Regions from separate parts of the Pseudonocardia wallangbongensis genome, predicted to be linked through region 2. Evidence: riboswitches for the same ligand, from Rfam matches in the RefSeq annotation. Region 2 holds a riboswitch; each other region holds the start of a gene.
The links. A riboswitch is a leader RNA that binds a small molecule or an ion and turns the genes downstream of it on or off. The one in region 2 is predicted to bind cobalamin.
Positions count from the first base shown of each region.

Region 1: another riboswitch for cobalamin. It lies ahead of ACU436_RS28230 (methylenetetrahydrofolate reductase); the one in region 2 lies ahead of ACU436_RS34685 (ribonucleoside-diphosphate reductase subunit alpha).
Region 3: another riboswitch for cobalamin. It lies ahead of cobN (cobaltochelatase subunit CobN); the one in region 2 lies ahead of ACU436_RS34685 (ribonucleoside-diphosphate reductase subunit alpha).

Region 1 is NZ_JBRERS010000009.1:2-7,076, forward strand. Features, by position in the region: partial or broken gene ACU436_RS28225 (superoxide dismutase) at 1-236, opposite strand, end outside; cobalamin riboswitch at 808-942, shown strand; gene ACU436_RS28230 (methylenetetrahydrofolate reductase) at 1,084-2,070, shown strand; gene ACU436_RS28235 (hypothetical protein) at 2,190-2,354, shown strand; gene ACU436_RS28240 (YybH family protein) at 2,766-3,206, opposite strand; gene ACU436_RS28245 (multicopper oxidase family protein) at 3,265-4,899, opposite strand; gene ACU436_RS28250 (hypothetical protein) at 4,892-5,314, opposite strand; gene ACU436_RS28255 (LysR family transcriptional regulator) at 5,424-6,341, shown strand; gene ACU436_RS28260 (transposase family protein) at 6,668-7,075, opposite strand, start outside.
Region 2 is NZ_JBRERS010000013.1:149,798-156,872, reverse strand. Features, by position in the region: gene ACU436_RS34690 (aminomethyltransferase family protein) at 1-475, opposite strand, end outside; cobalamin riboswitch at 714-940, shown strand; gene ACU436_RS34685 (ribonucleoside-diphosphate reductase subunit alpha) at 965-3,394, shown strand; gene ACU436_RS34680 (ribonucleotide-diphosphate reductase subunit beta) at 3,385-4,443, shown strand; gene ACU436_RS34675 (NADP-dependent oxidoreductase) at 4,483-5,385, opposite strand; gene ACU436_RS34670 (hypothetical protein) at 5,395-6,315, opposite strand; gene ACU436_RS34665 (glycoside hydrolase family 16 protein) at 6,432-7,075, opposite strand, start outside.
Region 3 is NZ_JBRERS010000008.1:74,972-82,046, forward strand. Features, by position in the region: gene cobI (precorrin-2 C(20)-methyltransferase) at 1-729, opposite strand, end outside; gene cobN (cobaltochelatase subunit CobN) at 726-4,415, opposite strand; cobalamin riboswitch at 4,450-4,586, opposite strand; gene ACU436_RS26795 (hypothetical protein) at 4,582-4,998, opposite strand; gene ACU436_RS26800 (SDR family NAD(P)-dependent oxidoreductase) at 5,152-6,000, opposite strand; gene ACU436_RS26805 (carboxymuconolactone decarboxylase family protein) at 5,997-6,587, opposite strand; gene ACU436_RS26810 (FAD-dependent oxidoreductase) at 6,580-7,075, opposite strand, start outside.

The sequences.
Region 1 (7,075 bases), on a different contig from region 2:
AAGGTGGAGTGGTTGACGTGGCCGCCGAGGTTGAACGCGAGGGTCTTCTCGAGGCCGACGATGGCGCCGTAGTCGCCGCCGTCGCGGGCGGCGGCGAGCTTGTCGAGGGTCTGGTTGAGGGCTCCGACGTAGGTCTGGTGGTGCTTGGAGTGGTGCAGCTCCATGATCTCGCCGGCGATGTGCGGGGCGAGGGCGCCGTAGTCGTAGGGAAGATCGGGCAGCGCGTACTCGGCCACAGGGGTACTCCTCGTTCGTGATCTGCAGTTGCGAACATCCAGCACCTGCAACTTACTGCTGAATCGGAGGCGGTGCTCGAGCGCGGTGCCCACGTGGGGGACGGGAGGGGTCCGGGGCCGCGGTACGGAGGCGTCGCCCACGAACCGGGCCCCGGACCCATGCAGCCGATGTCGAGCTGCCAGAACGATCACCGGCCGTTCCAGCATGCCACTGCCGAGAGAATCTTGCTACTGCAAGATGGTTGCAGCCATGACGGTCAGGCCTGCTCGGCGCGGTCGAAGTCCCCCCACTCGACCAGCCGGGAAGCCACCGCAAGGAGCGGCCCGTCGTGGGAGATCGCGAGAACACCGATGCCCTCCGACCGGGCACGGTCGAGCAGGAGGTGCCAGATGCGGGCCTGCTTCAGCGCGTCGAGGCTGGCGCTGATCTCGTCGGCAACGAGGTAGCGGAACGCGGCAGTGTCCGGGTCCCAGAAGTGCAGCGCGGCCGCCGAGCGGTCGTTGTGGCGCAGTACGGTGTTCGTCGCCGACGGTTCGGCGCGTGCCCTTCCGGGGCGCGGGTCGAGGCAAGAGGGAACCCGGTGCGAGTCCGGGACTGCCCCGCAGCGGTGAACGGGAACGACCGCCGTCAACGGCACTGGGTGTGAGCCTGGGAAGCGACGGCCAGTAGGTGCGCGCGAGCGTGGGCCCGTGAGTCCGAAGACCTGCCGCCGGTGCGTGCGCCGGCCGGTGCACGCTGATCCGCGGTCTCGAGGGCGGGCCGGGCGGATGCCGGGCCGTCGCGCCTCGGTTGCCGCTGCTGCCTGCCTTCTCCGCGGGTCGTCGTACCGCTCGCGAGGAGAGAGCAGTGGACAGCTACGGGCACGGGAACGACGGCGGTGGGCCGGTGAAGATCGTTCAGCGGATCGCCGGCGAGCGGCCGGTCTTCTCGGTCGAGTTCTTCCCGCCGAAGGACGAGCGCGGCGAGGTGGATCTCTGGCGGACCATCCGCCGCCTGGAGCCGCTGGATCCGGCGTTCGTCTCGGTCACGTACGGCGCGGGCGGGTCGAGCCGCGACCGCACCATCCGCACGACCGCTCGCATCGCCACCGACACCACCCTCGTCCCGATGGCGCACCTCACCGCGGTGTCGCATTCGGTCGCCGAGCTGCGCCGCGTGATCGGCGCTTACGCCGCAGCGGGCATCCGGAACGTGCTCGCGGTGCGCGGGGACCCGCCCGGCGACCCGCTGGGGGAGTGGGTCACCCACCCGCACGGCCTGGCTCATGCCGACGACCTGGTGCGGCTCGTGCGCCGGCTGGGTGACTTCTGCGTCGGCGTTGCGGCGTTCCCACACGGCCATCCCCGCTCGGCCGATGGGGACTCGGACCTCGCCCGGTTGCTGGGGAAGTTCCGGGCCGGGGCGGACTTCGCGGTCAGCCAGCTGTTCTGGGACCCGGAGGCGTTCCTACGGTTGCGTGACCGGCTCGTCGCGGCCGGATGCGTCGGCCCGCTCCTGCCCGGGATCATGCCGTTGACCACGGTCAGGACCTTCTGGCGCGGCCCGGAGTTGTCCGGTGCTCCGTTGCCGGGCGCCCTCGTCGACCGGCTCGGCCGCTACGCCGACGATCCGGTCGCCTTCCGCGCCGCGGGGATGGACGCGACCGCCGAGCTGTGCTCGCGTCTGCTCGACGAGGGCGTATCCGGCCTGCACTTCTACACCCTGAACCGCTCCGCCGCGACCGTGGAGCTGGTGATGTGGTTGGGCCTTGCCACCGAGCGACCGTCGACAACGCTCGGATGCCGGGTCGGTGAGCGGGCGCACGGGTCCGGCAGTGCTCTCAGCCTTCCGTGATGCCGGCACGCCCTCCGCATCGGCAGCGAGCTGGCATGGGGTCGACCTGGCCCGCTCGGGAACGCACACTGTTCGCTGCTGCAAGAGAATGGCAATTAGGCGACGAGCCGGAGGCGAGGATGGACGAGCACCGCACGGGGGAGTGCGCCGGTTGCGAGTGGGAGCGGCAGCCGCAGGCGTTCCGATGGTTCCCCGAGCTCGGCGCACCGCTGCAGGACGCGATGCCGGTGACCGACGTCCGCGCCGGCCAGGAGCGCGTGACGAGCCGTCGGGCCCGCGATTGACGTCGAGCGGTCGTCGGCGCCGTCAGTCGAGGATCGCTGCCCAGTACCGCTCGTTCGTCATCTCGCCCCGGACCGGTGTCGATCGGAGGCCGATGAAGGAGCCGGGCGTGGTGGCGGAGGTCGTTGCACGTCTGCGTGCGGAGTCGAAGGTGCTCATCCGCGGGAGGTCGGACTGGACGGTCGCGGCGACGGGGTGAACGATCCCGGACCTGGCCGGCGTTCGCACCGACCGTGGTCGTCACGGGTAACACCGTGTCCGAGAAGGGAGTTGCGCACTAACCACACGCATCGTCCCGCCTTGACCGCGGCTGGCATGGCACCCCGGGCGTCACGGTGTCACCACCGCTGGATGTGAGGGCCTGGGATGTGGTGCCGTCGCGCCGCGGCGCAGGCGGGAGTGGGTTGGCGGGATCACGGCTCGAGGTCGACAACGCCTTTGCTGCTGGTGATGTCGAGCGGCACGGAGACCTGGTCGTGCACGATCAACCACGCGCCGTCGATCTTCTGGAGGCAGTACGTGACTCTGACCCACATACCGCTCATCGCCGGCCCGTTCTTCAGCGTGCCGCTGAGGCGAGCGAAGGCGTGCCCGAAGGCCACGTCGTCGCCCACGGTGAGCGTCAGGTCGCGAACCTCGTAATTCACCCGCTCGAAGAACGTGAATACAGACGCCCAGTTCTTGAGTTTCGCCTCGATTCCGACGTGCTGGAGCGGCGGCTCGATGTCGAAGGACACGATGTCCGTTGTGTAGAGACGCCTCAGGCCCTCAAGATCCTTGCCTTGGAGCCCTTCGACGATCTTGTCGACCAGCTGGCGGATCTCGGCTTCGTCAACCTCGCGTTGCGTAGGCATCGATACTCAACCCTTTCCTTTGTGGTGGATTCCTGACTCATCCCAGGTGTGACACGAATCAGACGATCTCGAGGTTGGCCATCATGCCCATGTCCTCGTGTTCGGCGTTGTGGCAGTGGAAGAGGTATCGGCCGCGGTAGCCGTCGAAGCGGGTGATGATCTCGACCGCTTCGCCGGGTCGTAGCGAGATGGTGTCCTTGAGCCCGGCGTCGTGCGGCAGCGGCGGCCGGCCGCTGCGCGAGAGCACGCGGAAGCCGACCACGTGCAGATGGACGGGGTGGTGGACGTCGGCGATCAGCCGCCACACCTCGACGTCGCCGAGCCCGACGGTGACGTCGGAGCGCGCGGGGTCGAACGGGAGCCCGCCGATCAGCCACCCGTGGCCGCCGTGCACCTGCCCGGCGCGGAAGGCGATGTCGCGCACGTTGACGGCGTCCGACCGCTGCCAGGTCGGCAGATCGGTCGACAACGTGGCGGGGATGCGGCTGCCGTCGGTGCCGCGCCGTGCGACGCGGAAGGCCATCACCTCACGGGTGGGACCCGAGCCGAGCCGATTGACGAGCCTGACGCGCCCACCGATCGGGACCCCGGAGAAGTCGATGATCACGTCGTAGCGCTCGGCGGGCGCGATCGGCAGGAGCCCGTGGGTGACCGGCGCAGCGAGCAGTCCCTGGTCGGCACCGATCTGCACGAGATCGAGTCGTTCCCCGTCGTCGGTGACCGCTTCGAGTTCGTAGTGCCGGGCGTTGGAGGCGTTGAGCACGCGCAGTCGATAGCGGGCCGCGTCGACCTCGTGCATGGGCCAGGGCGCGCCGTTGACCAGGATCACGTCGCCGAGAACACCGGCGAGAAAGGGCTCCTGCACGCCCGGCTGCTTGCGCAGCGAGGGGTCGAGCGCGGGGTAGGCGAGGCTGCCGTCCGCGGCGAACGAACGGTCGGCGATCATGAGCGGCAGTTCGCGTTGCCTCGCGGGCAGGCCGAGTTGGTCCTCGGCGTCGTCGCGGACGATGTGCAGCCCGGCAAGCCCTCGCCAGATCGCGGGGGCGGTGAAGTCCATCCGGTGGTCGTGGTACCAGAGCAGCGTCGGCCGCTGGTCCATCGGGAACGTGTAGTCCCGCGTCAGCCTGGTCACCACCGCCCGCGGGTCCTGGATCCCCGGCATCCCCGGCATGCCGCTCATCGCGTGCATGTCGTGCACGCCGTGCATCGTCTCGGCGGAGTTCGGCCGGCGATCGGGCAGAACGAGGTCGGTCGGGTAGCCGTCGGAGTCCGCCGGGGTCCGTCCGCCGTGCAGGTGCACGACGGTCGGCATGGGCAGTTCGTTGCGATGCGTCACGGTGATCGGCCGTCCGCGGCGAGACTCGATCGTCGGCCCGGGGAAGGTGCCCCCGTAGGTCCACAGCGGCGTCCGGACTCCGGGCAGGATCTGCGCGACCGCCTCGCGCTGGGTGATCTCGTAACGGTCGACCCCGCCCGAGGTGCTGATCGGCTTCAGCACCGCGGGGATCGGCAGCGGTACTTCGAAGGGCGGCGGCAGCGGCACGGCGCTGGGCAACTCGGCACCGGTGAGCGACGGCCGGCGGGCCAGCGCGGTCGAGGTCGACAGCCCGGTGGCCGCAATCAGCCCCAGTGCCGCGCCGATGCCCAGCACCCGGCGTCGACCCACAGCGCGGTGCGCGTCGTGCTCACGCACGGCGCGTCTCCGTTTGCACGAGGGGATGGCGCCACACGGCGATGAACTGCACGACGATCGCGGCGACCGTCATCACGCCGAGCGGGATGTGCAGCCACAGCGCGCCGTCCAGGCCGGCGAAGTACTGCACCGTCTCCGCCGCGACGACCGCCGTCGTCGCCAGGAAGGGCCATGCCTGGTGCAGTCGCACCCACACCATGATCGCCACGATCACCTGCAGGTAGCCGATGGAGGTGACCACGTCGGCGCCGACCGCGTGCCAGCGCAGGCTGTCGAAGTCGCCGGTCAGGTACACCCCGGCGAACACCGGCTGGCCGACGATCGCCACGACGTGCGCACTGACGACCGCCCGGAACGCCCAGCCGATCGGCGCCGTCCTATGAACCGCAGCGGATCCCGGACTGCTGATCGTCACGGGGATCCTCCTCACTCTGATCTTCCGGTGCGAACGCCTCCAAGCTATGTCTTGAAAGATATGGCGTCTAAGATCAGTATTGCTATGGCGTTATGTCGAGGGAGGCATAGTGGAACTGAATGGGCTCAAGCAGTTCCTTGTGGTAGCGCGACTGGAGCACCTCAGCCGGGCAGCCGAGGAACTGCATGTAGCCCAGCCGTCGCTGAGCCGCACCATCACCCGGCTGGAGAGCGAACTGGGCGCGCCGCTGTTCGACCGCAGCGGCCGGCTCCGGCTGAACGACGCCGGGAAGCTCTTCCGCGATCACGTCGAACGTTCCCTCGGCGAGCTCGAGGCGGGACGGCGCGCCGTCGACGCGGCCGCCAGCGGGGAACTGGGCACCGTGCGACTGGCGTCGGAAACCTTCCTCACCCTCACCGGCCCGCTGGCGGCCTACAAGCGTGCCCATCCCGCGGTCGAGATCGAGCTCCACTGGTCGCCTGCCGAGGACATGGCCGCCCGCCTGCGGGCCCAGGACGTCGACCTCTGCGTCACCTCGCAGCCGATCCACGCCGACGGTCTGGAGTCGACGCAGCTGTTCGACGAGGCGGTGGATGTCTGCGTTCCACTCGATCACCCGCTTGCCGGCCGTGCGACGGTGAGCGCCGTCGAACTCGCCGACGAGCCGTTCGTCACCGCCCGCAAGGGACACTGGCTACGCCGGATGCTCGAGCGGCTCTTCGCCGCCCGAGACCTCACCCCGAAGATCGTCTGCGAGGTCGACGAGCACAGCGCCATCGCGGCCCTGATCGACGCGGGACTCGGCATCGGTCTCGTCCCCGCCTTCGCCCGCCGCGGCGCCACGGAAGCTCCGCTCACCTGGACCGCCGTCGACGAACCCGACTGCCGCCGCAGGGTCACCCTGCACTGGGGAGCCGACGGCCACTTGGCACCCGCCGCCCGCCTGATGCGCACCACGATCACCAACTGGGACTGGAACGCCGGCGAACCCCACGAGGTGCACTGGTGGCCGGCTCGTCGGGGGTGAGGGGCCGATCTCGAGCCGACTCTGGATGCCGGCGCCGCCGCCTGGCGTGCATCTCGGTCACACGGGGAAGGAGGTGACCGCTACGAGATTGCCGTCGCCGTGGTGGATCGTCACGACGCCGGCGGGGGCTGTCGGGCTCACCAGCGGTAGGTCGCCGGTGCTGAGGGTGATCCTCGGAGATCTGGGTGCCCGCCTCCGTCAGCCCGGGTCGCTGCTCGCCGCGGCGGTCGCATGCGCCACTCGGTCGTCGGTGCGGTGGAGATCCACTACGAGGCGATGAACTCCCCGGCGACCCGGACTAGACACTGAGCCCTTTCCACTTGGCGTCAGTGGGCGTGGATGAGCACCAGGATCGCCTTGACCAGGTCAGTCGCCCGGCGCGGGCAGCAGCGGATCTTGCGGAGAACGCGCCACGCCTTGAGCTGGGCGTTGCCGCGCTTGCCCGGTCCGCGCTGACGAGCGTGGGCTGCGTTGACGTCCTTCTGGTTTCGCGAGAGGTGCCGACGTTCGCCGGACTCGGGGTCGGCGGAGCGGCGCCGTTGCGGGGTCTCGAATTCCGAGCCGCGGTAGCCGTGATCGACGATCACCCGCACTCCCGCCTTGTGGAGGGCGTCGATGATGCCGTGCTCTCGGGCGGCTCCCATGTCGTGGCGGGCGCCGGGTAGAGCGGCAGACGCCCAGATCAACCGACCGGCGGGGTCGGCGATGACCTGCACGTTCACCCCATGGCACTT
Region 2 (7,075 bases):
TGAACCAGAACTCGTCCTCCGCGATCCGCAACAGCACCGGGTCGTTCAGGATCCCGCCGTACTCGTTGCAGAGGATCACGTACCGCGCACGCATCACGGGAATCTTCGCGGCGTCCCGCGTGATCACGAAGTTGACGAACGCCTCGGCGTCCGGGCCTTTCACGCGGATCTGGCGCTCGACCGCGACGTTCCACAGCGTGACGTGGTTGACGAGCGCCTCGTACTCGGCCATCGCGCCGCCGTCCTCCGGGCGGACGTAGCCGCGGGGGTGGTAGACGCGGTTGTACACCTCGGCCCGCCAGCACCCGGCGGCCGCCGAGAGGTGCCAGTACGGGGACTTGCGGATCCGCGTGGAGATCAACATCTCGACGGGGGTGGACCCGCTCTGCCGGAGGTTGATCGGGACGAGGCGGTCGGACTGGTCGACCGAAGGCTGGTTGTGGTGGGACGGGGCGGTAACGGCACCGTTCGTCATCTTCGTCTCCAAGATCTGCCGGATCAGATGATCAACGACCGCGGGCACCGGAAGAGCGAGCACGGAAAGATTCCGTACCGGATTCCTTTATCTCGCAGCGTGCGAGAACGGTACGACTCATTTCTAGATCGGTCAATGAGTTCCACGATGTGCAACTCGACAATTCGGCAGAATTGGAAGAGCACGCGCGACACGCCACGACATGTGGGGGTTCAACGTCGTCCGTGCCACAACATGTAGGGTCAGCGCCGCTGATGGTTCCGCTCCGCCAGCCAGGCGGAGGGAGGCGAGAGGGAACCCGGTGGAAATCCGGGACTGCCCCGCAGCGGTGAGCGGGAACGACCGCCGTCAGAAGCACTGGGTGTCACACCACCTGGGAAGCGACGGCCAGTAGGAGCGCCGGCCACGAGGTTGTGGCGGTGCACGCCCACGAGTCCGAAGACCTGCCATCGGCGAAGCCCGGTCCCCCGAGCTCGCGAGGAGAGAGCTGTGACCCCACCTGCCATCACCCCACCTGCCGTCATCACCGCCCCACCCACCCGCGTCGAGCGGCTCGTCGACGAGGCCGTGGCCGGCATCGCCGACGTCGACGCCGCCACGGTGCTGGCGGAGACCCGCCGCACGATCTACGACGGCATCACCGCGGACGAGCTCGCCCTCGCCCCGGTCATGGCCGCACGCTCCCTCGTCGAGTCGGAGCCGAACTACTCCGCCGTCGCGGCACGGTTGCTCCTCGACGGCCTGCGGACCGAAGCCCTGAGCCACCTGGCCGGGGCCCACCGGCAGGCGAGCCAGGACGAGATGGCCGCGATCTACCCCCGGTACGTCCGCGACTACCTGCGGCGGGCCGTTGCGCTGGAGCTGGCCGACCCGGCCCTGCTGACGTTCGACCTGGAACGGCTGACGGTGGCGCTGCGCCCGGAGCGCGACCTCGACTTCACGTTCCTCGGCCTGCAGACCCTCTACGACCGCTACTTCCTGCACGAGCAGGGCGTGCGCTTCGAGCTGCCCCAGGCGTTCTTCCTGCGGGTGGCCATGGGGTTGGCCCTGCGCGAGGACGACCGCGAGGGCCGCGCGATCGAGTTCTACGAGCTGCTGTCCTCTCATCGGTTCATGGCCTCCACGCCCACGCTGTTCAACTCCGGCACCACCCGGCCGCAGCTGTCGTCGTGCTTCCTCACCACCGTCGCCGACGACCTGGACTCGATCTTCCAGGGCTACCGGAACAACGCCCTGCTCGCGAAGTACTCCGGCGGGCTGGGCAACGACTGGACCCCGGTGCGCGGCCTCGGCGCCCACATCAAGGGCACCAACGGGCGCTCCCAGGGCGTCGTGCCGTTCCTCAAGATCGCCGGCGACACCGCGGTGGCCGTGAACCAGGGCGGCAAGCGCAAGGGCGCCGCCTGCGCGTACCTGGAGACCTGGCACGTCGACGTCGAGGAGTTCCTCGACCTGCGCAAGAACACCGGCGACGACCGCCGCCGCACCCACGACATGAACACCGCGAACTGGGTGCCCGACGAGTTCCTCCGCCGCGTCGAGGCGGGCGCGCAGTGGACCCTGTTCTCCCCAGACGAGACCCCCGACCTGCACGACCTCCACAGCACCGCGTTCGCCACCCGCTACCGCGAGTACGAGGCCGCGGCCGACCGCGGTGAGATCCGGGTGTTCCGGCGCGTCTCCGCGGTCGCGCTGTGGCGACGCATGCTGACGATGCTGTTCGAGACCGGCCACCCGTGGATCACGTTCAAGGACCCGTGCAACCTGCGCTCCCCGCAGCAGCACGTGGGCGTCGTGCACTCGTCGAACCTGTGCACGGAGATCACGCTCAACACGAAAGCCGGTGAGGACGGTGAGGTCGCCGTGTGCAACCTCGGCTCGGTCAACCTCGCCGCGCACACCGGCCCCGACGGGCTCGACACCGCGAAGCTGGAACGGACCGTGCGGACCGCCGTGCGGATGCTCGACAACGTGATCGACGTCAACTTCTACACGATCCCGCAGGCCGGCCGGTCCAACCTGCGCCACCGCCCGATCGGCCTCGGTCTCATGGGCTTCCAGGACGCGCTGTTCGCCCAGGGCATCCCGTTCGCGAGCGACGCCGCCGTCGAGTTCGCCGACCGCAGCATGGAGAACCTCAGCTACCACGCCATCGCCGCCTCGTCCGACCTCGCCGCCGAGCGCGGCCGGTACGGGAGCTACGACGGCTCGCTGTGGAGCCGCGGCATCCTGCCGATCGACTCGCTCGCGCTGCTGGCCGCCGCCCGCGACGGCGACGGCCTCGACGTCGACGCCTCGGTCACGCTCGACTGGGACGCCCTGCGGGACCGGGTGCGCGCGCAGGGGATGCGCAACTCCAACGTCATGGCCGTCGCGCCGACCGCGACGATCTCCAACATCTGCGGGGTCGGGCAGTCGATCGAGCCGCAGTTCCGGAACCTGTTCGTGAAGTCGAACATGTCCGGCGAGTTCACCGTGATCAACCAGTACCTGGTGGCCGACCTCAAGGCGCGCGGGCTGTGGGACCCGGCGATGGTGGCCGACCTGAAGCTCTTCGACGGCAGCCTCGGCCCGATCGACCGGGTGCCCGCCGACCTGAAGGCGCGCTACGCCACCGCCTTCGAGATCGAGCCGCACTGGCTGGTCGAGGCCGCGTCCCGGCGGCAGAAGTGGATCGACCAGGCCCAGTCGCTCAACCTCTACGTCGCCGCCCCGAGCGGCCGGGCACTCGACGAGCTCTACCGCCTGGCCTGGCACAAGGGCCTCAAGACCACCTACTACCTGCGGGCGCAGTCGGCCACGCACGTGGAGAAGTCCACCCTGCGCGGCACGGACGGCAAGCTCAACGCGGTCTCCGCCGCCCCGATCGAGACTGCGGCGTGCAGCGTCGACGACGCGGACTGCGAGGCCTGCCAGTGACCACCGGGTTGGAGACGATCGACCGCGGCGCCGCCCCGGTCGACGCCGACGCGAAGCGGATGATCAACGCCCGGGCGGACGTCAACCAGCTCCTCCCGCTCAAGTACCGCTGGGCGTGGGACCGCTACCTCGCGGCGTGCAGCAACCACTGGATGCCCACCGAGGTCGGGATGCAGGCCGACATCGCGCTCTGGCGCTCCCGCGACGGCCTCACCGCCGACGAGCGGCTGATGGTGCAGCGCAACCTCGGGTTCTTCGCCACGGCCGAGTCGCTGGTGGCCAACAACATCGTGCTGGCCGTCTACCGGCACCTCACCAACCCCGAGTGCCGCCAGTACCTGCTGCGGCAGGCCTTCGAGGAGGCCGTGCACACCCACACGTTCCAGTACATCTGCGAGAGCCTCGGCCTCGACGAGGGCGAGCTGTTCAACATGTACCGCGAGGTGCCCTCGATCACCGACAAGGACGCGTGGGCCCTGCGGTACACCGAGAGCCTCTCCGACCCCGGCTTCACCACCGGCACGCCCGGGGCCGACCGGGCGTTCCTGCGTGATCTCGTCGCGTTCTACGTGGTGTTCGAGGGCATGTGGTTCTACACCGGGTTCGCGCAGATCCTGTCGCTGGGGCGCCGGAACAAGCTGGTGGGCGTCGCCGAGCAGTACCAGTACATCCTGCGCGACGAGTCGATCCACCTGAACTTCGGCATCGACTGCATCAACCAGATCAAGCTCGAGAACCCGCACCTGTGGACGGACGGGTTCGCCGACGAGATCCGGGGCATGCTCGGAGAGGCCTGCGAGCTGGAGATCGCCTACGCCCGCGACACCATGCCCCGCGGCATGCTCGGCCTCACCGCGGACGCCTGCGCGCAGTACCTGCGGTTCATCACCGACCGCCGCGCCCGGCAGATCGGGCTCGAACCGCTGCACGGCGAGCCCGACAACCCGTTCCCGTGGATCTCGGAGGCCATGGACCTGAAGAAGGAGAAGAACTTCTTCGAGACCCGGGTGATCGACTACCGGTCGGGCGGAACGCTCGCCTGGGACTGACGGCAGCATCGCCGGCGCGGCGGCGCCAACAGCACGTCCTCAGGGGACGAGGATGACCTTCCCGGTGACGTGCCCGCCCTCCACCAGCGCGAGGGCGGCCGCCGCGTCGGACAGCGGCCGGACCTCCGTGACGTGCGGGTCCAGGTCACCGGCCTGCACCAGCCGCGCCAGCTCGGTGAGCACCGCCGTGCTCCGGTCCCGCTCGAGGGAGAAGCCTCCGAGCTCGATCGCCAGTGGCCGGTCCGCGATCGACGTCAGCCGCGAGGCGTCCGGGAGCAGCCCGGCGACGGTCCGCAGGGCGTCGCCACCGACCATGTCGAGGATCGCGTCCACCCCGTCCGGGGCCGCCGCGCGCACCCGCTCGACGACACCGTCACCGTAGGCCACGGGAACCCCGCCGAGCTTCGCCACCAGATCGTGCTTGGCCGGGCTCGCCACCCCGATCACCCGCAGCCCGCGCGCGCTGGCCAACTGCACGGCCGGGATCCCCACCCCGCCGCCGGCGCCGTTGGCCAGGAACGTCGCTCCCGCGGGCAGGCCGAGCCGGTTCAGCGCGTCGAACGCGGTACCCGCCGCCACCGGCAGCGCCGCCGCATCCTCCGGGCTCACCCCGTCCGGCCGGTGCGCCGCGAACGACGCCGTGACCACCGCCTGCTCGGCCCAGCCGCCGACCATCCCCGGACAGCCGCCGAACACCTCGTCACCGACCGCGAAACCGGACACTCCGGGGCCCACGGCGACGACCGTGCCGGCGACCTCCCTGCCCAGGACCGCGGGCCCGCTGGTGCCGTAGGAGCCGTCCCGGACCCGCCAGTCCCCCGGGTTCACCCCGGCCGCCCGCACCCGCACCAGCAGCTCGTCGGTGCCCGGCTCCGGGACGGGGACATCCAGGAACGCCTGCTTCTCCGGACCGCCTACCTCAGTGAATCCATATGCGCGCACGGGATCAACTTACGACTCGAGGTACGACTTCAGGTCGGAGCGGTCGGCGTCCTTCTCGTCGGTGATGGCGTAGAAGACCATCCCGGCGTCGGAGACGTCGCCGTTGCCCACCAGGTCGAGCCGGGAGTACAGCCATTCCAGGTTGTCGTCGCCGCTGTCCTGCAGGAAGTCCCAGAAGTCCATCTCGGTGGGGCCGAGCCCGGAGTTCTGGTCGGGGATGTCCACCTTCTCGCAGCCCAGGTCGAGCAGGTCGTCGTAGTCGTGACCGCCGTGCTCCTCCTTGCCGTGGGTCTGGTTGAAGCTGTCCTCGCCGTGGGTGATGCACTCCACGTGCTTGCGGGCTTCCGAGTCGGCGGCGTCCAGCGCCATCCAGACGGTCTCGATGGGTCCGGCGAGCACGATCGAGAGCTGGTCGTCGTCGGTGGAGGCGTTGATCTCCTTCACCAGGTTCTGGGTGCCGGCGTCCAGCTGGTCCTTGTCGGTGTCGTCGAAGAACCGGGACATGTCGAACCCGAAGCGTTCGCCGCCCTCCTTGGCGCTCTCCGTCATGTTCTTGACGTGGTCGGCGTCGGAGTCCCAGATGTGGTTGTTGTAGTCGAAGTGCACCAGGTTGGCCTGGAGGTTCTTGTGCGCGAGGAGCGCCAGCGCCATGGGCGTGGACGCCCAGTCGTCGTTGTCGTGCTGGTTGCCGTCCGCCGAGATGGCGATGCGCCCGACCTCGGCGTCGAACTTGCTTCCCCCGCCGTCCTGGCCGTCCGCCGAGCCGCCGCCCGTGCCCTCGGCACAGTCGTCGGGCTGGCCCGGCTTGTAGATGCCGCAGCCGTCCGCCGTGCCGGGGATCTCGGTGCCGCACGCCGCGAGCAGGGCGGTCGCCGCGAGCACGGCAAGCACGGCCGCGAGCCGACGCGACCGGTGACGGCAGACCGCCATCGTGCCTCCGATCTTCTGGGTGCCTCTTCCGGGCGCACGATCTTCAGCGCGCTGGGGACCGACCGTGGCACAGCCACCCTGTGAGCGCGCTGAGGTTGTGACCGGGGTGAGAGCGGCTACCGCCGCGCGTACACGCGCACCCAGTCGACCTCCAGGCGGACCTCGGCCGGCGTGGTCTCGTCCGGCGCGAGGATCCACTCCTCGTAGGGGCCCATGTCGAGCTGGATCGTCAGGTGCATCGGGCTCGTCGGGATCACGTTGCGGTCGGTGGTCTCGAACTGCTTGACCCCGTCGACGTACCAGGTGATGCGGTCGGGCAGCCAGTCCATGGCGAACGTGTGCCACTGGCTGAAGTCGCCGCTCACCTTGCTGCCCGCGAGCTTGTTCTGAGCCGAGTAGTGGATCACGAAATGGGCCTGCGCCCGGTCCTCCCGGGGCACCTCCATCATGTCCAGCTCGCCGTCGGCCGCCTTGTCCAGGGAGTCCGGCCACAGCAGGATGGCCGAACCCCGGCCGCGCCCCTTGTCGGTCCGGGCCCGGAACTCCCAACGCCCGTACCGCTGGCTGCGCTCGTGGTTCATGCCGCCCGAGACGTTGCCGCGGGCGGTGATGCGCAGCTTGCCGTCCGCCGCTGTGATCGCCTGGGGACGGCGGTAGCCGTTGCCGAACCCGCCCACCGAGTTGTAGCGGTTCCAGACGGCGGGATCGAGCCGCGGATCGGTGAAGTCGTCGCTGAACACCAGCCGCCACTCGTCCCCGG
Region 3 (7,075 bases), on a different contig from region 2:
AGATCCGCCGCGGCCGGTGCGCTTCGGCGGGACGATCAACGTGGCCAGGTAGGGGCCCTGCCCGTCCGGGTCCAGGTCGGCGGCCGGGCGGATGTCCTCCTCCGGCAGGCCGAGGCCCTCGCCGTACACGGCCTCGTCGAGCCGGCCCGTCTCCCGGAGCACGGCGAGCGTCTCGGGCAGCATCCGGCCGAACTTGTACGCGGCGACGGCGTCGCCGCGCTCCAACGCCTCCCGGAACCGCTCGGGGCCCGCCGTCATCGGGAACAGGGCGAGCGGCTCACGGCCCTCCACCAGCGGCGTCCCGGAGCGGGCGGCCAGGTCCTGCATCGCGGTGATCCCCGGGACGAGCTGCACGTCCAGCTCGCCCAGCACGTGCCGGACCGACGTGGCGAGGTAGCTGAACGTGGAGTAGACGCAGGGGTCGCCGATGGTCGCGAACACGGCGGTGCTGCCGGGACGCGCGGCGAACCAGGCCGCCACCTGCGAGGCAGCGGCGTCCCACGCCCGCTCGCGACGCTCGGTGTGCTCCCGGTCGTGCAACGCGAAGACCACCCGCTCCACCCGCCAGGCCTCGGCGTAGTAGAGGACGGTCTGCTCGGCGCGCCCGGTCTCCCCGGAGTCGGCGACCGGGACGAAGACGACATCGGCCTTGGCCAGCAGGTTGGCCGCCTTGACCGTGACGAGCTCCGGGTCCCCGGGCCCGACCCCCACACCGACGAGCGTGTTCATTCCGCACCCTCCAGGTCACCCTCGAGGTCGAGGTAGGTCTGGCGGAGCCGGTCGAGCACGGCGTCGTCGGGCTTGGCCCACATGCCGCGGTCGGCCGCCTCCAGGAGCCGCTCGGTGATCCCGCGCAGCGCCCACGGGTTGGACTTCTCCATGAACGCGCGGTTGGTCTCGTCGAACACGTAGCTCTCGGCGAGCTGCCCGTACATCCAGTCGTCGACGACGCCGGCCGTGGCGTCGTAGCCGAACAGGTAGTCGACGGTGGCGGCCAGCTCGAACGCGCCCTTGTAGCCGTGGCGCTGCATCGCCGCGATCCACTTCGGGTTCACCACGCGGGCGCGGAAGACCCGCTTGGTCTCCTCGGCGAGCGTGCGCGTCTTCACCGCCTGCGGCACCGCCGAGTCGCCGACGTACGCCGCGGGCGAGCGGCCCGTGAGCGCACGGACCATCGCGACCATGCCGCCGTGGTACTGGAAGTAGTCGTCGGAGTCGACGATGTCGTGCTCGCGGGTGTCCTGGTTCTTCGCGGCCACGGCGATCCGCCGGAACGACTGCTCCATGTCGGCGCGGGCCTCGCGCCCGTCCAGGCCCCGGCCGTAGGCGTAGCCGCCCCACACCGCGTAGACCTCGGCGAGGTCGGCGTCGCTGCGCCAGTTGCGGGCGTCGATCAGCGGCAGCAGCCCCGCCCCGTACGCGCCCGGCTTGGACCCGAAGATCCGCGAGGTGGCGCGGCGGCGGTCACCGTGCCCGGCCGCGTCCTCCTCGACGTGGGCGCGCAGGAAGTTCTGGTCGGACGGCTCGTCCAGCTCGGCGACCGCCCGGATCGCGTCGTCGAGCAGGCCGATGACGTGCGGGAACGCGTCGCGGAAGAAGCCGGAGATCCGGACGGTGACGTCGATGCGGGGCCGGGCCAGCTCATCGAGCGGGACGATCTCGAAGCCGGTGACCCGGCGCGACGCGTCGTCCCACACCGGGCGGCAGCCGATGAGCGCGAGGATCTCGGCGAGGTCGTCACCCTGGGTGCGCATCGCGCTCGTGCCCCAGACCGTGAGCCCGACACTGCTCGGGTAGGACCCCGTGTCGGCGAGGTGGCGCGCGACGAGCGACTCCGCGAGGGCGGACCCGACCTCCCACGCGCTCCGCGAGGGGATCGCCTTCGGGTCGACGGAGTAGAAGTTGCGCCCGGTCGGCAGGACGTTCACCAGCCCGCGGGTCGGGGAGCCGGACGGCCCCGCCGGGACGTACCCGCCGTCGAGGGCGTGCAGGACGGCGGCGACCTCGTCGGTGGTGCGGTCCAGCCGCGGCACGACCTCGGCGCAGCCGAACCCCAGCACCGCCACGACGGCGGGGATCTCCTCCCCCAGCAGCGACGCGCAGACGGCCGCGGGCTCGCGCCAGCCGCGCTGCTGCAGGCCGGCGACGAGTGCCCGAGCGACCCCTTCGAGGACATCGACGAGATCGGCCCCGGTGACGGCGGGCCCGGGGGCGACGGCGAGCAGCCGCTGAAGTTCAGGAAAGCCACATTCCTGTACTGCAGGTTCAGGAATGTGGCTTTCCTGAACCTGGGCGCCGGGCGCTGCGAGGAGCGCCTGCTCGTCCAATCCCGCCCACTCCGCCAGCGCGGCCCGGAGGCCGGGCAGGGCCGCCTTCCCGCCCCACACCTGGCTCGCCCGCAGGATCGACAGCACCAGGTTCACCTGGGCCTCGCCCTCCGGGGGGCCGCCGAGGATGTGCAGGCCGTCCCGGATCTGGACGTCCTTGACCTCGCAGAGGTAGCCGTCGATGTGGAGGACGAAGTCGTCGAAGTCGTCCTCGCCGGGCGCGGCGTCGACGTGCAGGTCATGGTGGAGCTGGGCCGCGGTCACGACCTCCCAGATGCGGGTGCGCAGGGCCGGGAGCTTCGCGGGGTCCATGGCCTGGACGGCCGCGTACTCGTCGAGGAGCTGCTCGAGCTTGGCGATCTCGCCGTAGGTGTCGGCGCGGGCCATCGGCGGGACGAGGTGGTCGACGACCACCGCGTGGCCGCGGCGCTTGGCCTGGGTGCCCTCGCCGGGGTCGTTGACGATGAACGGGTAGACCAGCGGCAGCTCGCCGAGCACGGCGTCCGGGGCGTCCTCGGCGGCGAGGCCGAGGCCCTTGCCGGGCAGCCATTCGAGGGTTCCGTGCTTGCCGAGGTGGATCACGGCGTCGGCACGGAACTCCTCCTCGAGCCACCGGTAGGCGGCCAGGTAGTGGTGCGAGGGGGGCAGGTCCGGGTCGTGGTAGATCGCCACCGGGTTCTCCCCGAACCCGCGCGGCGGCTGGATCATCAGGACGACGTTGCCGAACTGCATCGAGGCCAGCGCGATGTCGTCCCCGTCCACGTACAGCGAGCCCGGCGGCTCGCCCCACTGCGAGCGCATGCCGTCGGTCAGCGCGGACGGCAGCGCGTCGAACCAGCGCCGGTACTCGGCGAGCCGGACGCGCGCGGGCGCGGCCGCCAGTTGCTCCTCGGTGAGCCACTCCACGTCGTGACCACCTGCGGCGATCAGCGAGTGGATCAGCTCGTCGGAGTCCTCCGGGAAGTCGCCGACCGCGTAGCCGGCATCCCGCAGGGCCCGCAGCAGCACGACGGCGGACGCGGGGGTGTCCAGCCCGACCGCGTTGCCCACCCGGGAGTGCTTGGTCGGGTAGCTCGACAGCACCACGGCGACCTTCCGCGAGGCCACCGGCGTGGCGTGCAGCCGGGCGTGCCGCACGGCGAGACCGGCCAGCCGGCCGGCCCGCTCGGGGTCGGCGCGGTAGACGGGGATGTCGTCGCCCGGCTCGGTCTCCTTGAACGAGAACGGCACCGTGATCAGGCGGCCGTCGAACTCGGGGATCGCGACCTGCATCGCGGCGTCCATCGGCGAGAGCGCGGCGTCCGACGCCGCCCAGGTGGCCCGCGACGTCGTCAGGCACAGCCCCTGCAGGACGGGCACGTCGAGGGTGGCGAGCGCGCCGGCGTCCCACGACTCCTCCTCACCACCGGCGCTCGCGCCGGCCGCGACCGTGCCGCCCGCCGCCAGCACGGTGGCGACCAGCGCGTCGGCCCCGCCCAGCAGCTGCATGAGCTCGGGCTGCGCCCCGCGCAGCGAGCCGCAGTGCACGGGCAGCGCGTTCGCGCCGCGGGCCTCGATCGCCTCGCACAGCACGTCGACGAACGCGGTGTTGCCCGACAGCTCGTGCGCCCGGTAGAAGACCACGCCGACGGTCGGCTTCGCCGGGTCCTGCGTGCGGGCGCCGTGGACGCCGAACTCGGGCATCGCGGCGGGCGGGTCGAACCCCTCGCCGGTGAGCAGCACGGTGTCGGAAAGGAACCGGTGCAGCTCGCGCAGGTTGGCGGTGCCACCGGCGGCGAGGTATCCGAGCGCCTCGGACGCGACCCCGGCCGGCACCGTCGACGCGGCCATCAGCTCCGCGTCCGGCGCCGCCTCCCCGCCCAGCAGCACGACCGGCAGCCCGGACGCCGCGAGCGCGTCCACACCCTCCGGCCAGGCCCGGCGGCCGCCGAGCAGCCGCAGCACGACGACGGCGACGCCGTCGAGCAACGGCGGCAGGCCGTCCGGCTCGACGCGGGCCGGGTTGGCGGTGCGGTACAGCGCGCCCGACCCGCGGGCGGCCAGCAGCTCCGTGTCGGCGGTGGACAGCAGCAGCACGGGCTGCGTCATCGGCGTTCCTCCCGAGGGTCCGCGCCCTCTGCTCGGCGGAGTCGTGACGGCAGCGAGTGTCTGGCTCCCGGGTGCTCCCCGGTGACAGTGGCGGGACCGCGCCGGAGTCACACCGGCTTCCTGCACTGCCGTCCCGGAGAACTGGAACACACGGCGGGTCCGGCGGTCAACGCGTCGTGAGGATGCCGACCTTCCCGGTGGGGGTTTGCCCCACCCCGTCATGACCGGCGCACCGCAGTGACCCGGCGCCCCGGAGGCGGAACGCTCGACGCGTGATCGGGAGCGGGGGGACGGTGCGGGCGGCGGTGTGGAGCGCGCGGCACCCGTGGTGGGCGATCGCGGCGTGGGTCGGCTTCGTGCTGCTGTGCGTCGGCGCGGGGGCGGCGACGGGCACGAACCGCGGCTCGATCGCCGACTTCCGGATCGGTGAGGCCGGCCGGGCCGAGACGATCGCCGAGCAGGGCGGGCTCACCCCGCCGCTCGTCGAGCAGGTGCTGATCACGGCGCCGGCCGGAGCGCTCGACGCGACGGCCGCCGGCCGCGGTGCCCGCTCGGGCTCGAGCGCTCGCCTGAGGTCGACCACACCGGCAGATCTGTCCCAGTATGCGAGACGCCGGCCGACTTCGCACACCCAGCATCGACTTCACACAAGCCCGGCCCTATGCGAAGTCCATGCTGGATGTGCGAAGTGCCCGCGATCGAGGGCGGACGCCGGGCCAGGAGCGACACGGGTGCGTCAGCGGCCGTGCGAGCCGGGCCGGACCAGGTGGCCGCCGAAGCCGACGGGTTCGAGCTCGTCGGCCAGCCCGGTCTCGAACGCGTCGGCGATGCGGTCGATCGTCCAGTTCCCGGTGAGCATCGTCCCGATGGCGGGGTGCCGGATCAGCCCGAGCTCGCTGCGGGCCCGGCGGACGATCTGGCCGGTCAGCGCCGCGGAGCGGTCGCTGAGCAGGTAGCGCACGACGGCGGCGACGTCCTCGGGGTGCGCGTGACCGTCGTGCGGCGGCAGCTTCATCCGCGTGACGGCCAGCGGGGAGACGGCGTTGACGCGAACGCCGGTGCCGTGGAGATCGAGCGCCCAGCCGTAGGTCAGCGACGCGATGGCGCCCTTGGTCGCGCCGTAGACCGCGAGCCCCGGCTGCCCGAGGTGGGTGCCCGAGGTGACGTTGACGATCGACCCGCCGCCCTGCGCGCGCATCCGGCGGATCGCCGCGTGGCCGCAGTGGATCGACCCGAGGACGTTGACCTCGACCATGGCCGTGCTCTGCTCCGCGGTGGTCTCCCACGCGGGTGCCTCGGTGAGGACCCCGGCGTTGTTGACCAGCCCGTCGAGGCGGCCGAACTCGCGGACGCAGGTGAAGACGACCTCGTCCGCGGCACCCGGGTCCGTGACCGAGTGCACGCTCGCCGCGGCCCGCCCGCCCCGCGCGCGGATCGCGGCGACGACCTCCCGCGCCGCGTCCTCGTCGACGTCGTTGACCACGACCGCGGCTCCGGCGTCGGCGGCGTCGAGCGCGTAGGCCCGGCCCAGGCCCCGCCCGCTGCCGGTCACGACGATCGCGCGGCCCGCCAGCTCGGCGCTCACGGGCGCTCCGCCGGGCGCAGCGCGTATGCGTTGTTGATGTGCGCGATCGTCTGGTAGTAGCCGATCGTCGTCACGAGCTCGAACACCCCGGCCCGCCCGAACGTCTCCTGGGCCGCCGCGAAGGTCGCGTCGCCGACGCGGTGGTCCGCCAGGAGCTGGTGCGCGAACCCGTGCACGAGCGCGTCGAGCTCCCCGTCGTCGTCATCGCCGAAGGCGGGCGCGCCCGCCCACAGCGAGCGGACCGTCGCGTCCGGCACGCCCACCGACAGCGCGAGCCGCTCGTGGGCCTGCCACTCGACCTCGCTGTCGGTGAGGCGCGCGACCGTGAGGATCGCCAGCTCCCGCGCCCGGTCGGGCAGCCCGACCTCGTACCGGACCGCCCGGCCGAGCCGCTCCAGCGGCGCCCCGGCGGCCGGGCTGAGCAGCATCGCCCGGTAGGGCCCGCTCAGCACCCCGTCGGCGTCGGCGACGGGGAAGAAGCCCGCCTGGCTCTGCCGGGGACCGCCGACGAACGTGGCGTGCAGGTCGCGCTGGGCGCCGTCCAGGTCGTCCGGACGCAGCCGCGGCAGCCGCTCGCCGTCACCCACGGCCCGCCTCCTGGGCCGCCGCGATCCCCGCGGCCCGGCCGAACACGAGGCCGCGCATCACCGACGTCGCGCCCGGGTACTTGTGGTGGTAGATCCCGGTGCACTCCCCCGCCGCGTAGACGCCGGGCACCGGGTTGCCGGCGGCGTCCACCACGCGGGCGCCCGCGTCGGTGGCGATGCCGCCGTAGGTGAAGACGATGTCGGTGACGAGCGGGATCCCGAGGAACGGCGGGGTCTCGATCGGCACCGCCCAGTTCGACTTCGGCGGCGTCAGGCCCGCCGTGTGCCGGCCGTCGGGCCGGCTCGGGTCGGACGGCCCGGGCACCACCGCGGCGTTGTACTCCCGGACCGTCGCCTCCAGGGCCGCCGCGTCGAGGCCCAGCTCGGCGGCGAGGTCGGCGAGGCTGTCGGCGCGGATCGGCGCCCGGTCCGTCAGCAGGCCCCGCTCGATCCCCGGCACCTGCAGGAACGACGCGTCCGAGACGAAG